3 regions of the Paenibacillus sp. FSL H3-0329 genome follow, and region 1 is predicted to be linked to each of the others. Evidence: riboswitches for the same ligand, from Rfam matches in the RefSeq annotation. Region 1 holds a riboswitch; each other region holds the start of a gene.
The links. A riboswitch is a leader RNA that binds a small molecule or an ion and turns the genes downstream of it on or off. The one in region 1 is predicted to bind cyclic di-GMP.
Positions count from the first base shown of each region.

Region 1 (3,281 bases):
AGCCCAAGGTTTAAACACCAGACTTAAATAGCCGCCTGCGCGCGCTTTACGCCCAATAATTCCGGACAACGCTTGCCCCCTACGTATTACCGCGGCTGCTGGCACGTAGTTAGCCGGGGCTTTCTTCTCAGGTACCGTCACTCCAGTAGCAGTTACTCTACCGGACGTTCTTCCCTGGCAACAGAGCTTTACGATCCGAAAACCTTCATCACTCACGCGGCGTTGCTCCGTCAGACTTTCGCCCATTGCGGAAGATTCCCTACTGCTGCCTCCCGTAGGAGTCTGGGCCGTGTCTCAGTCCCAGTGTGGCCGTTCACCCTCTCAGGTCGGCTACGCATCGTCGCCTTGGTGGGCCGTTACCCCACCAACTAGCTAATGCGCCGCAGGCCCATCCCTCAGTGACAGATTGCTCCGTCTTTCATTCTTCTCTCAGGAGAAAAAAGAAATTATCCGGTATTAGCTACCGTTTCCGGTAGTTATCCCAGTCTGAAGGGCAGGTTGCCTACGTGTTACTCACCCGTCCGCCGCTAAGTTACTTTGAAAGCAAGCTTTCAAAGTAACTCCGCTCGACTTGCATGTATTAGGCACGCCGCCAGCGTTCGTCCTGAGCCAGGATCAAACTCTCCAATTAGTATTGAAAAGAGCGATATGCTCATTTTGAAACATCTGACGAGAAAATTAATTCTCTAATTTTGGATTTCACTTGCGTGATTTCCTACTCACTCGTTGTTCAGTTTTCAAAGATCAAGTTCTCGTTGACGCCGTTTAATGTCTCAGCAGCAACTCTTATAATATATCATGTTGTTTTCAGAAATGCAAGCTTTATTTTTCGAAGCTTTTTATCAGCCTCGTTTGTATCGCCTGTACACTGTCTAACAACGCTTACCTATAATACCCCAACTATTAATAGAAAAGCAACCCCTAATATAAAAATAAACAACTAGCTTAATAATTAAGCTAGTTGTTTATTTAATAGAGTTATGTTTCTAGCGGCGAATTTAATAGTATTTTGCCGCAGTATATTTGCTTGAGGCTTTAATTAAATCGGTTTTCTTATCACTCTTTGCAAGTCCTGCATCCACTGTAGTATCAATGGTAACCCACTTCCCATTAAGCAATACTTCGTTCCAGGCATGATATTGCGTAACGTAGCTTGTATTCCCCATTACCAACTTAGCAGGAACATCTACACTCCGCAGCATTGCGGCAAAAAGAGAAGCGTAATCATAGCAAATCCCTTTTTTAGTAGTCAATGTCTTATCGATGCTTGGAATATAATCAGTAGTTACACTATTAGCAAGAGAGTAGTCATATTGTACATTCGCAACTACATAGTTATAGATCGCTTTAACTTTCTCTTCGTCTGTTGTTTTGCCTTGTACTAATTGTTTAGCTTTGACAATCGCTTTATCAGAAGAACTCCATTTCACATTCTGTACGGAGCCCAAATATACGGAATTCGAGTCACTCATGGTTACGTCTACTACTTCGGAATATAACGCTTTGTATTTATTACCGGTTGTGTTCTCCAGAACAGAAACCTTATAAGTCCCATTTCCTTGTTGCAAAGGGAAGTCCTCAGCTTGTCCAGAAGCATACAAGTTATAAGTATAGCTGCTGTTATCTTTGGTGATCATGAGTTTGATTCTTTTATCTTTCGGAATATCATAGTTAATACCAATAACACCTTGAGCCACTTTGGATGTAATCAACCAGCTGGCATCTGCACTTGCAGCTTGAGCTGTACTTACCGGAACTGAAGTCATTAGGACGAACAACGCCACCAGCATAAAATAAACCTTTTTCACGGATAAAACTCCTTTCGGTAGCTGGCTGCCATCCTTTCGGGAAGGCCCTTTAGCTTTGCGTCCCTACCTTTCGATAGGTTTGCCGTTATCGTATAAGCTCTATCTGTTCTAGCTTTACTAGATATAATTGATAGAATCCATTTGAAACAAACAAAAAAAGCCTCTTCATTCGGTAGCTGGCTGCCATCCTTTCGGGAAAAGGCCCTTTAGCTTTGCGTCCCTACCTTTCGGAAGGTTTGCCGTTATCGTGTTTAGCTTTTATAGTATAATACTATCATATTTATAGTTGTGAACAAGACCTAATTTACTAGATTACCCATTATTTTATAAATATCTCCCGGTATTTGTGTTTTCTTGTCATTCACTATTCTCATTTTGTTAATTTAGCATGAACAATCAGCCGATGCGTTGGATTCACTAGCGGATCACATGTAATCAGAGTAAGAATCTTATCCTTGTCATTCCCGTCAAGAACGGAGACATCACTCGGATCTACAACAGAAATATCGTATACCTCATAGTTAAACACCTGATCACTAGTCTTTACCGTGATAACATCCCCCACAACAACCTCATTCAATCTGTTAAACAAACGACCCGTAGTTCTAGCCCGATGCGCCGCGATTGCAGCATTTCCGATCTCTCCAAGGGGTGCCGTTTCTTTCATATGGGCTGCAGCATGTTTCATATTAGCTTTTGTAGCCCCTTCTAATACAGGCAGCTTCAAATCAATCTTAACGATTTCAATTAGTGCGATTACTTTGCCACCGACCTCAATCTCCGGTTCAGGCTTTTCTGTCTCTTGGGGTTGGGGCTGTGCCTGAGCATCCAGAACCGATTCCTCTGCTAACAGCTGAGTAACTTCAGCATACCTGCTCTTCAAATCTGGCTGGGGAGTACTATCGGCAGTGCTTAGTTCAGCCGTTTCTAATAACTTCTCCTGCTGCCTGTCGTTGTACCATTCGTTAGCTGTCGGATATAACATGATAAGTATCCCAGCCAGTATGAGTAGATAGGAGAATTTACGCAATGTTATTCACCTCCGTATATTGTTTCTATGGTTATATACAAATCAAGCAGAAACAGCTACTTGCCTTTAAGCATAGCAACTCCTTCTGCCTGAAATTAATGTTTAAAATACCCATTTACGACTTCCAAAGAAATTGATGATCACCGTGATAAAGGTAACCAGCACCTTGGAGATCAAGACTTGAATACCTAGTCTGTCTGTCAACAGATGCATTAGCAGCAGTGATATTCCGAGCACTACCAGATTCAGCACGATAAACTTGACCAGCTGCACGCGGTCGAAGCCTTCTTTATTCCCCCGGTCGCGATCACGAAAGGTTACTTTTTTATTCAAAATAAAGCTATTCGCCGTACCTGCACTATAGGAGATCACCTGCGCCAATGCGTATACCATCCCTAGTGAATTCAACAATGTGAAAATCACAAAATCAATAAGCGTATTGA
Region 1 covers NZ_CP150150.1:716,233-719,513, reverse strand. Annotated here, with positions in the region: rRNA gene NSQ66_RS03165 (16S ribosomal RNA) at 1-631, opposite strand, end outside; gene NSQ66_RS03160 (transglutaminase-like domain-containing protein) at 999-1,808, opposite strand; cyclic di-GMP riboswitch class I at 1,822-1,902, opposite strand; cyclic di-GMP riboswitch class I at 1,977-2,059, opposite strand; gene NSQ66_RS03155 (class D sortase) at 2,179-2,838, opposite strand; gene NSQ66_RS03150 (GtrA family protein) at 2,941-3,281, opposite strand, start outside.

Region 2 (3,281 bases), 3.0 Mb from region 1:
TATAAATCCCCTATAATAACACCATTACATAAAATTTAATAAGGGGGACATTTTACCAATGAGCTGGATGCACAAACTTCCGTTAAAACAAAGAATTGTTGCCGGATGTTACCTCGTTGCCGCACTGTTTGCTATTCCTGTCTTAGTTACGTTAATGATTCTAGGTCAATTTCTCGTAGGAATTATACTAGTAGTTGTTCTTGCAGGTCTGACTTTACCTGTTGCTCGCTTCGTGGAGAGAACGCTTACATCATCTTTTGATGATATTGCTAATGTATCTCACAGTATTTCGAAGGGGGATTTCACTAGCAGAGCGGACGAAAATGGTTCAATGGGTGACGTAAGCCGCTCCTTTAACACAATGATTGATAAGCTCAAGAAGATTCTGACCGATGCATCGCAGATCACCCGTCAAGTAATGGATGCAAGCCGCGGAATCGAAGATAAGAACCAGAACCTGAAAATTGTTATGGCACAAGTAGCCTCTTCTTCTACCGAGCTCGCTCTTGGTGCAAATGAAATATCTACGGATATCGCTGATATGACAGAATCCATTAAAGACATTGAGACCAAAGTATCCAATTATACGAACTCCACCAAAGAAATGAACAGACGTTCAATACATACCTTAGAACTTGTTGAGCAAGGGCGCCAATCCGTAGATACACAGGCTGAAGGCATGCGTAAAAACATAGAGGCTACACAAAAAGTGGCTGATACTATTGAAGCTCTCTCACAAAATGCCCGCGGGATTACGATGATCACCAAGACCATCACAGAGATCGCTGAGCAGACCAACCTGCTGTCACTCAATGCCTCCATCGAAGCTGCTCGTGCCGGAGAGCATGGTCGGGGTTTTGCCGTTGTCGCTCAAGAGGTTCGCAAGCTTGCTGAGGAATCTACGGCTTCCACAAAAGAAGTATTCGGTTTGGTCCGCAGCATTGAGTCAGATATTAAACAAGCCATCGATAATATCGCCATCAATGAAGAGGTTGTGCAGGTTCAGAATGAAATGATCACTCAATCTGCCCATATTTTCGCACAAATTGTACAAAGCGTGCAGTACATTACCGAGCAAATCTCTTCATTCTCTGCGGAGAGTGATCTTATGCTAGAAAGTGCCTTGAAAATTTCCAGTGCAATTGAGAATATCTCAGCAATCACCGAAGAAACCGCTGCAGGCACTGAAGAGGTATCGGCGGCTATGAATGAACAGATTAATGCCCTGCAGTCTGTTGCAGAAGAAACGGAAAAAATGACCCAGGCCGTATTTAATCTGCAAAAAACCATTCATATCTTTAAATTCTAGTTCAAAACTATCAACTGCCACCTAAGCTGAGTCTTAGGTGGCAGTTTTTTTCGCGAGGCAAAACTTCATCTCTTGGACAAGACTTTCGTCAAATTTCGAGTTTTTTTAGCGGATTATGTTGACAAAAATTAATGAGGAATATATTGTAAAGGAAAATTATTCTTATCAACTATAAATTAATATTGGCAAAATCCTCGAAAGAGGATGACGCAAAACCATGGATCTACAGCCTCATTTTTTCGTTTGAGGCCATGATTGCCAGGTTGCAGAGGAACCAGGACGGCTGAACTATTGTTCAGTCTTAGCGGCGCCTTATGCCACCAACCTGTGCTTACTATAGAGCACAGGTTTTTACTTTTTGAGTATATTGATCTATCGTATCTATTCGGTAGATTAATAACTAATATATATCAAAAAACTTGTGAGGTGTTTCTTTTGAAGACAGTCGCAGATTACATGGCGGAAGCACTACGTAACCTAGGAGTCACCCATTCTTTTGGGATCATTGGCAAATCGATTTGTCCAATAGTTCTAAAGATGGTCGATTACGGTATTGAATTTATTCCCGGCAGACATGAAGCAAGCTCCGGATTCGAAGCAGCAGGGTATGCGCTGAAAACGGGTAACCTAGGCGTAGCATTTGGTACTTCTGGTCCTGGTGGAACTAACCTGCTCACAGCAGCAGCTCATGCGAAAGCTAACAACCTACCTGTCCTGTTTATTACCGGCCACCAATCCATTACAGAGCTTGGAATTCCTCAATGTCAGGACTCCACCTCTTTTCTGGCTGATTTAGCTGATATGTTCAGACCTGCCACCTTGTTCAGTAAATTGGTTGAACGTGGGGATCACTTTGGTACTATTTTTAATCATGCGATTTCTGTGGCCCTGGCCAAACGGGGTCCTGTTCATCTTTGTATTCCTTTTGATGTACAAACTGAAGTATTGGAAGAATGCAATATTGTAATCCCTGAAAGAGAGTCTCTAATTAGTCAAGCAAATATCGATAGAGTCATCGATGCTATTCAAGCTGCTAAGAATCCTTTGATTATTGCGGGTAAAGGAATTAACCGCTCCGGAGCACATAAAGAGCTTGTTCAACTCGCAGAAACTTTTAATATTCCTGTAGTAACATCTCCTGGTGGAAAAGGGGCTATAGTCTGGGATCACCCGCTCTATCATGGTCCTATTGGCGTTGGCGGTTCGACCCACGGGGATGATTTATTGAATAAAAGCGATCTGTTTATAGTGCTTGGATCACGTTTAAGTGATATGACCATCTGTAATCTTAAACGGGAGAATCATCCAGCAACTTTAATTCAATTTGATATTGATCCAAGCTTTGTCGGAAAAATCCTATTGTCCAAAACGATACCGGTCACTGGGGACCTGCGCGATAATTTGGTGCACTGCCTAAATCATATTGACCCAAGCACAATCACCAAACGCGAGGCTTTGGCCGATGCTGATTATTCAGAAGAGCTTCCAACCCTCAAGAATCTTTCACTGGCTTCAGTAATGAGCACTTTAAGTGATTTGATCCCTTATAATAATTCAATTTTCGTTGATGATGGAAGCCATGGATTCCACGCTGCAAAATGGTACAAGGTTAAGAAACCGGGCAGCTTTGTTTTTGATGCTTATTTTGCTTGCATGGGTAATTCGATCGGCATGGCTATTGGTGCAAAAGTTGCAGCTCCTGAAGAAACTGTCCTCTGCATTACAGGTGATGGTTGTTTCATGATGCTCGGCGCTGAGATTAACACCGCTGTCTGCAAAGATATCCCTGTCATCTTTATCGTGGTCAATAATAAGCAACTAGATATGGCTCTTAAGGGTATGGAGAAAACCACAGGTCGTATCGATGGAACTCTATATGAAGTACCAATGGACGCCGTGAAATTCGCTGAATCTCTAGGTGCTAAAGGCTACAAATGTGAGACTGCGGATGAATTCACAGCTGCAATTAAAG
Region 2 covers NZ_CP150150.1:4,632,749-4,636,029, forward strand. Annotated here, with positions in the region: gene NSQ66_RS20540 (HAMP domain-containing methyl-accepting chemotaxis protein) at 59-1,309, shown strand; cyclic di-GMP riboswitch class I at 1,484-1,580, shown strand; gene NSQ66_RS20545 (thiamine pyrophosphate-binding protein) at 1,736-3,281, shown strand, end outside.
Region 2: it holds a riboswitch for cyclic di-GMP, as region 1 does, so the genes downstream of both, NSQ66_RS20545 (thiamine pyrophosphate-binding protein) here and NSQ66_RS03160 (transglutaminase-like domain-containing protein) in region 1, are expected to answer to the same signal.

Region 3 (3,281 bases), 310 kb from region 1:
CCATAGCTTTACTGGTATCAATCTTCGGCAGTCCTGCAGTGCTCCGATCTTCTTGTGCGGCACGAGTGAAACCTTCCACGACAGGATTGACGAATTCCAAGTGACTTGGGTTATTCGCTAGTGTTATTCTTGTGCGTACGGTTTCTCCTTCACGGACAGCACGGTCTGCACCGAGATGGTATTTCACATCACCTGTCCAGCCATAGTTAATGCCTGTGGAGCCTTCGGAAGGGAAAAGCTCCTTGTTCGGAGAATGATGAAACTCTGAAAATATGATATCATAAGGTTTGCCCAAAATATGTGCAAGAACGTTGAGGCGACCGCGATGCGCCATGCCCATCAAAATATGCTCTGCACCGTCATGTGCAGCAGCGCGTACGATTTCGTCTAACATCGGCACAAGAGCATCATTGCCTTCAAGACTGAAACGCTTCTGACCTACAAAAGTCTTGTGGAGGAAGGTTTCAAATTGCTCTACCTGAATCAGGCGGTTCAGGAGCTCTTTGCGTTCTGTATTATTCAGGGGTGCTGGTGAGCTGGTGGATTCTGCCTGTCTATTTAGCCATTGCAGTTCTTTTTCTTCATGCACATGCCCGAATTCATAGGCGATAGTCTTGGTGTATGCCTGACGCATACGTTGCACGGCATCCCACCCGGTATGCACATCATTCGGCGCATTTTCCCATATAAGCGTGGCAGGCAGTGCAATCAGGTCTTCGCGGGTCAGACCATAGGTTTCAGGCTCAAGATATTTTGCCATGGGATTCTGATCGCGTACCAGCGGATCAATTTCAGCGGCCATATGGCCATATATACGAATATTGGCGATTAGCTTGGAAGCTCTTACTGCTTTTCTAAGCCATTCGGTGTCTCCCGAGATGCGCGGCTGAGGAGCCGGTTCGCTATCCGGAGTTAGGGGAGGGGGTCCCGAATTTGTAAAAAGCTCGCGATAATTATTTTCTACGGTGGAGGGATCTTTCACAAACTGTTCATATCTTTCTTGAATGTAGCCTAAATTGGGTCCGTAATACTTACTCCAAATGGATTCGTTATAGGGCTCTTTGGCTGCCATGAATACATCCTCCTTAACGGATGAACTCCATACGTGACATTTTGTGTCAACGCTTACTGGAGCTGTGATGATTGCGGTTTCATTTCTCATCTTATTGTGCTACTTTCAGCCACTGTAATCAATTCATTCTTTCGTCCAATACGTTCGCAAAATGGTATAGGTTAGCTTGTTCTAATGAAAAGAAGGGTGTTTCTTCTCATTACCCATTCTAAAGGCCTATTAAAATGATTCTATTATCCTTATTTTTAACTATTAGGTCAGTAAATATTTATTTTGCTAGTACAATTTATTTTATGTAACGGACGAGTATCGTGATAATCGGACAAGATCTTTGAAAAAAAATCTTTTATTTTTCGTTTTTAAAATAGAAAGTAACCAGGAATCGACACACTTTTCCGCTTTCTTTTTGTATAATGTTATTGCAGATAGTAATTTTATAGTTTTTTAAGCAGATCCTTTCGTGAAAAGGGTCCAGTAAAAGGTAAACTTGCCGAAAGGCAGGGGCACAAAGTCGCGGGTCTAAGGTAGAGATACTATGACAGCCGGATTGCCTGGGGACGTAAAATCTTAGGGGGAGATTTTTTGGAAAAGTCCAACCAGGGTAGCAACAGAGAACAGCAGTTTATTGATCTGGATCAAGAGTGGGTACATTTATTATTAGCAGCTAAGAAGGCTGGCATTAAGGCAGATGAAATCCGCCAGTTCTTTCATGAGAAAACTGTGCAGATCGTGCAGTAATACATTAGAGGGGTTACATATCGAAAAAGGGCACAGCGGTTCTTCGCTGTGTCCTTTTTCGATATGATTTAGTAGAAGAGAGGATCGTACCAGATTAGTAGGAAGTATTAATCCTTTTGATCGAGCTTCCATTTCTGATAGTCCAGAAATTCTTTGAATTCGCGTTTGCTAATGCCTGAGTCCATAGCTTCCTGCACCAATCGGAACCATTCCGAATCTAAATGTGATTCCTCTGCATCATTTGGTTCTCCATAGAGTAGGGCATGAATGGATACCTGAAGCGCGTCAGCGATCTTTTCGATAAACTGGATGGATGGATTGGATTGGATGTTTCTCTCCACGTTGCTAAGATACGACTTAGCCACATCTGCTCTGTCCGCAAGCTCAGATAGGGAGAAACCCTTGTCTAGGCGGAGCTGCTGGATACGTTGGCCCATATTCTGTGGCACTATGCTGACGCCCCTCCGTAATTTTTGTTATTAGTATAGCAAATATCAATAAATCGGACAAAGTTTATTGTAAAGAGAAGAGCAGCAATCTGCTTATCCGTGGCCGGATTCAGGATCTGCTGCTCTTCGAGTATTTTATTAAATTACTTTATTGATCTTAGTAGTCTTTTTTCGCACCTTGTTTAGCTACGAAATCCCAAGTCAGTGTTAAGCTATCGCCTTGGAAAATATTTTGATCTTGGTTATTTTCCACAAATTCGAATTGGACGGAGAAGCTGTCATTGGTACCGGCTTTAATACCGGATGCTTCGGTAAAGAGTTGATCCCAACCTGTATTTTTTACGAGATCCGGATGCTGACTTTTTAAAGCAGCAAGTGTAGTCTCATAAACTACATTTTCAGGAGAGACGATAGGTACTCCTTTATCATTATTTCTAAGGAATTTAACTTTAATGAACTCGGCTAAATCCAGGTAGTTATCTCCTTTAGCATCCGTGATTTGAGTCGATGTATTCAGAATGATAGATCCGATATCGAGCGAACCATCGTTTTTCAATTTGAAGGATTTAGTTACAGTATCACCTGGTTTCAGGTTAGGAATATTAACGATGACAGAAGGGTCGGAGTTCAGATCGAGTGTACCCGCTGCGAATGTAGCTGTGCTTTGCGCAGTGTCGCTAAAGTATGCGAAGGTTCCTCCGCCGATTAATGATAAACCCAGTGCTGCAGATGCTACGCCAAGACCCAATGTTTTCTTGATACCCATAATAAAATTCCTCCTCAAATTTGTGTTTGAATTTTTTATAAAATTTATATATTGTATCTTCCGGTTCGTAAGCGGAAGTGGACAATCAACTTAGGGCTGTGTTTCTGTTGGGGACGGTGAGGCTGGCAGTAGGGCAGCATTTTTCTTTTCTAATGCAGCTACAGCCTTCCAAGAGGTATACAGAGCATAGAGCAGAAGCATCAAGCCAGGCACGATCATGAGGACTACACTTCCAGCTTTGGAAACCGCGAAATTC
Region 3 covers NZ_CP150150.1:406,682-409,962, forward strand. Annotated here, with positions in the region: gene NSQ66_RS01800 (2-oxoglutarate dehydrogenase E1 component) at 1-1,072, opposite strand, end outside; cyclic di-GMP riboswitch class I at 1,543-1,627, shown strand; gene NSQ66_RS01805 (anti-repressor SinI family protein) at 1,655-1,810, shown strand; gene NSQ66_RS01810 (helix-turn-helix domain-containing protein) at 1,918-2,247, opposite strand; gene NSQ66_RS01815 (TasA family protein) at 2,417-3,025, opposite strand; gene NSQ66_RS01820 (signal peptidase I) at 3,116-3,281, opposite strand, start outside.
Region 3: it holds a riboswitch for cyclic di-GMP, as region 1 does, so the genes downstream of both, NSQ66_RS01805 (anti-repressor SinI family protein) here and NSQ66_RS03160 (transglutaminase-like domain-containing protein) in region 1, are expected to answer to the same signal.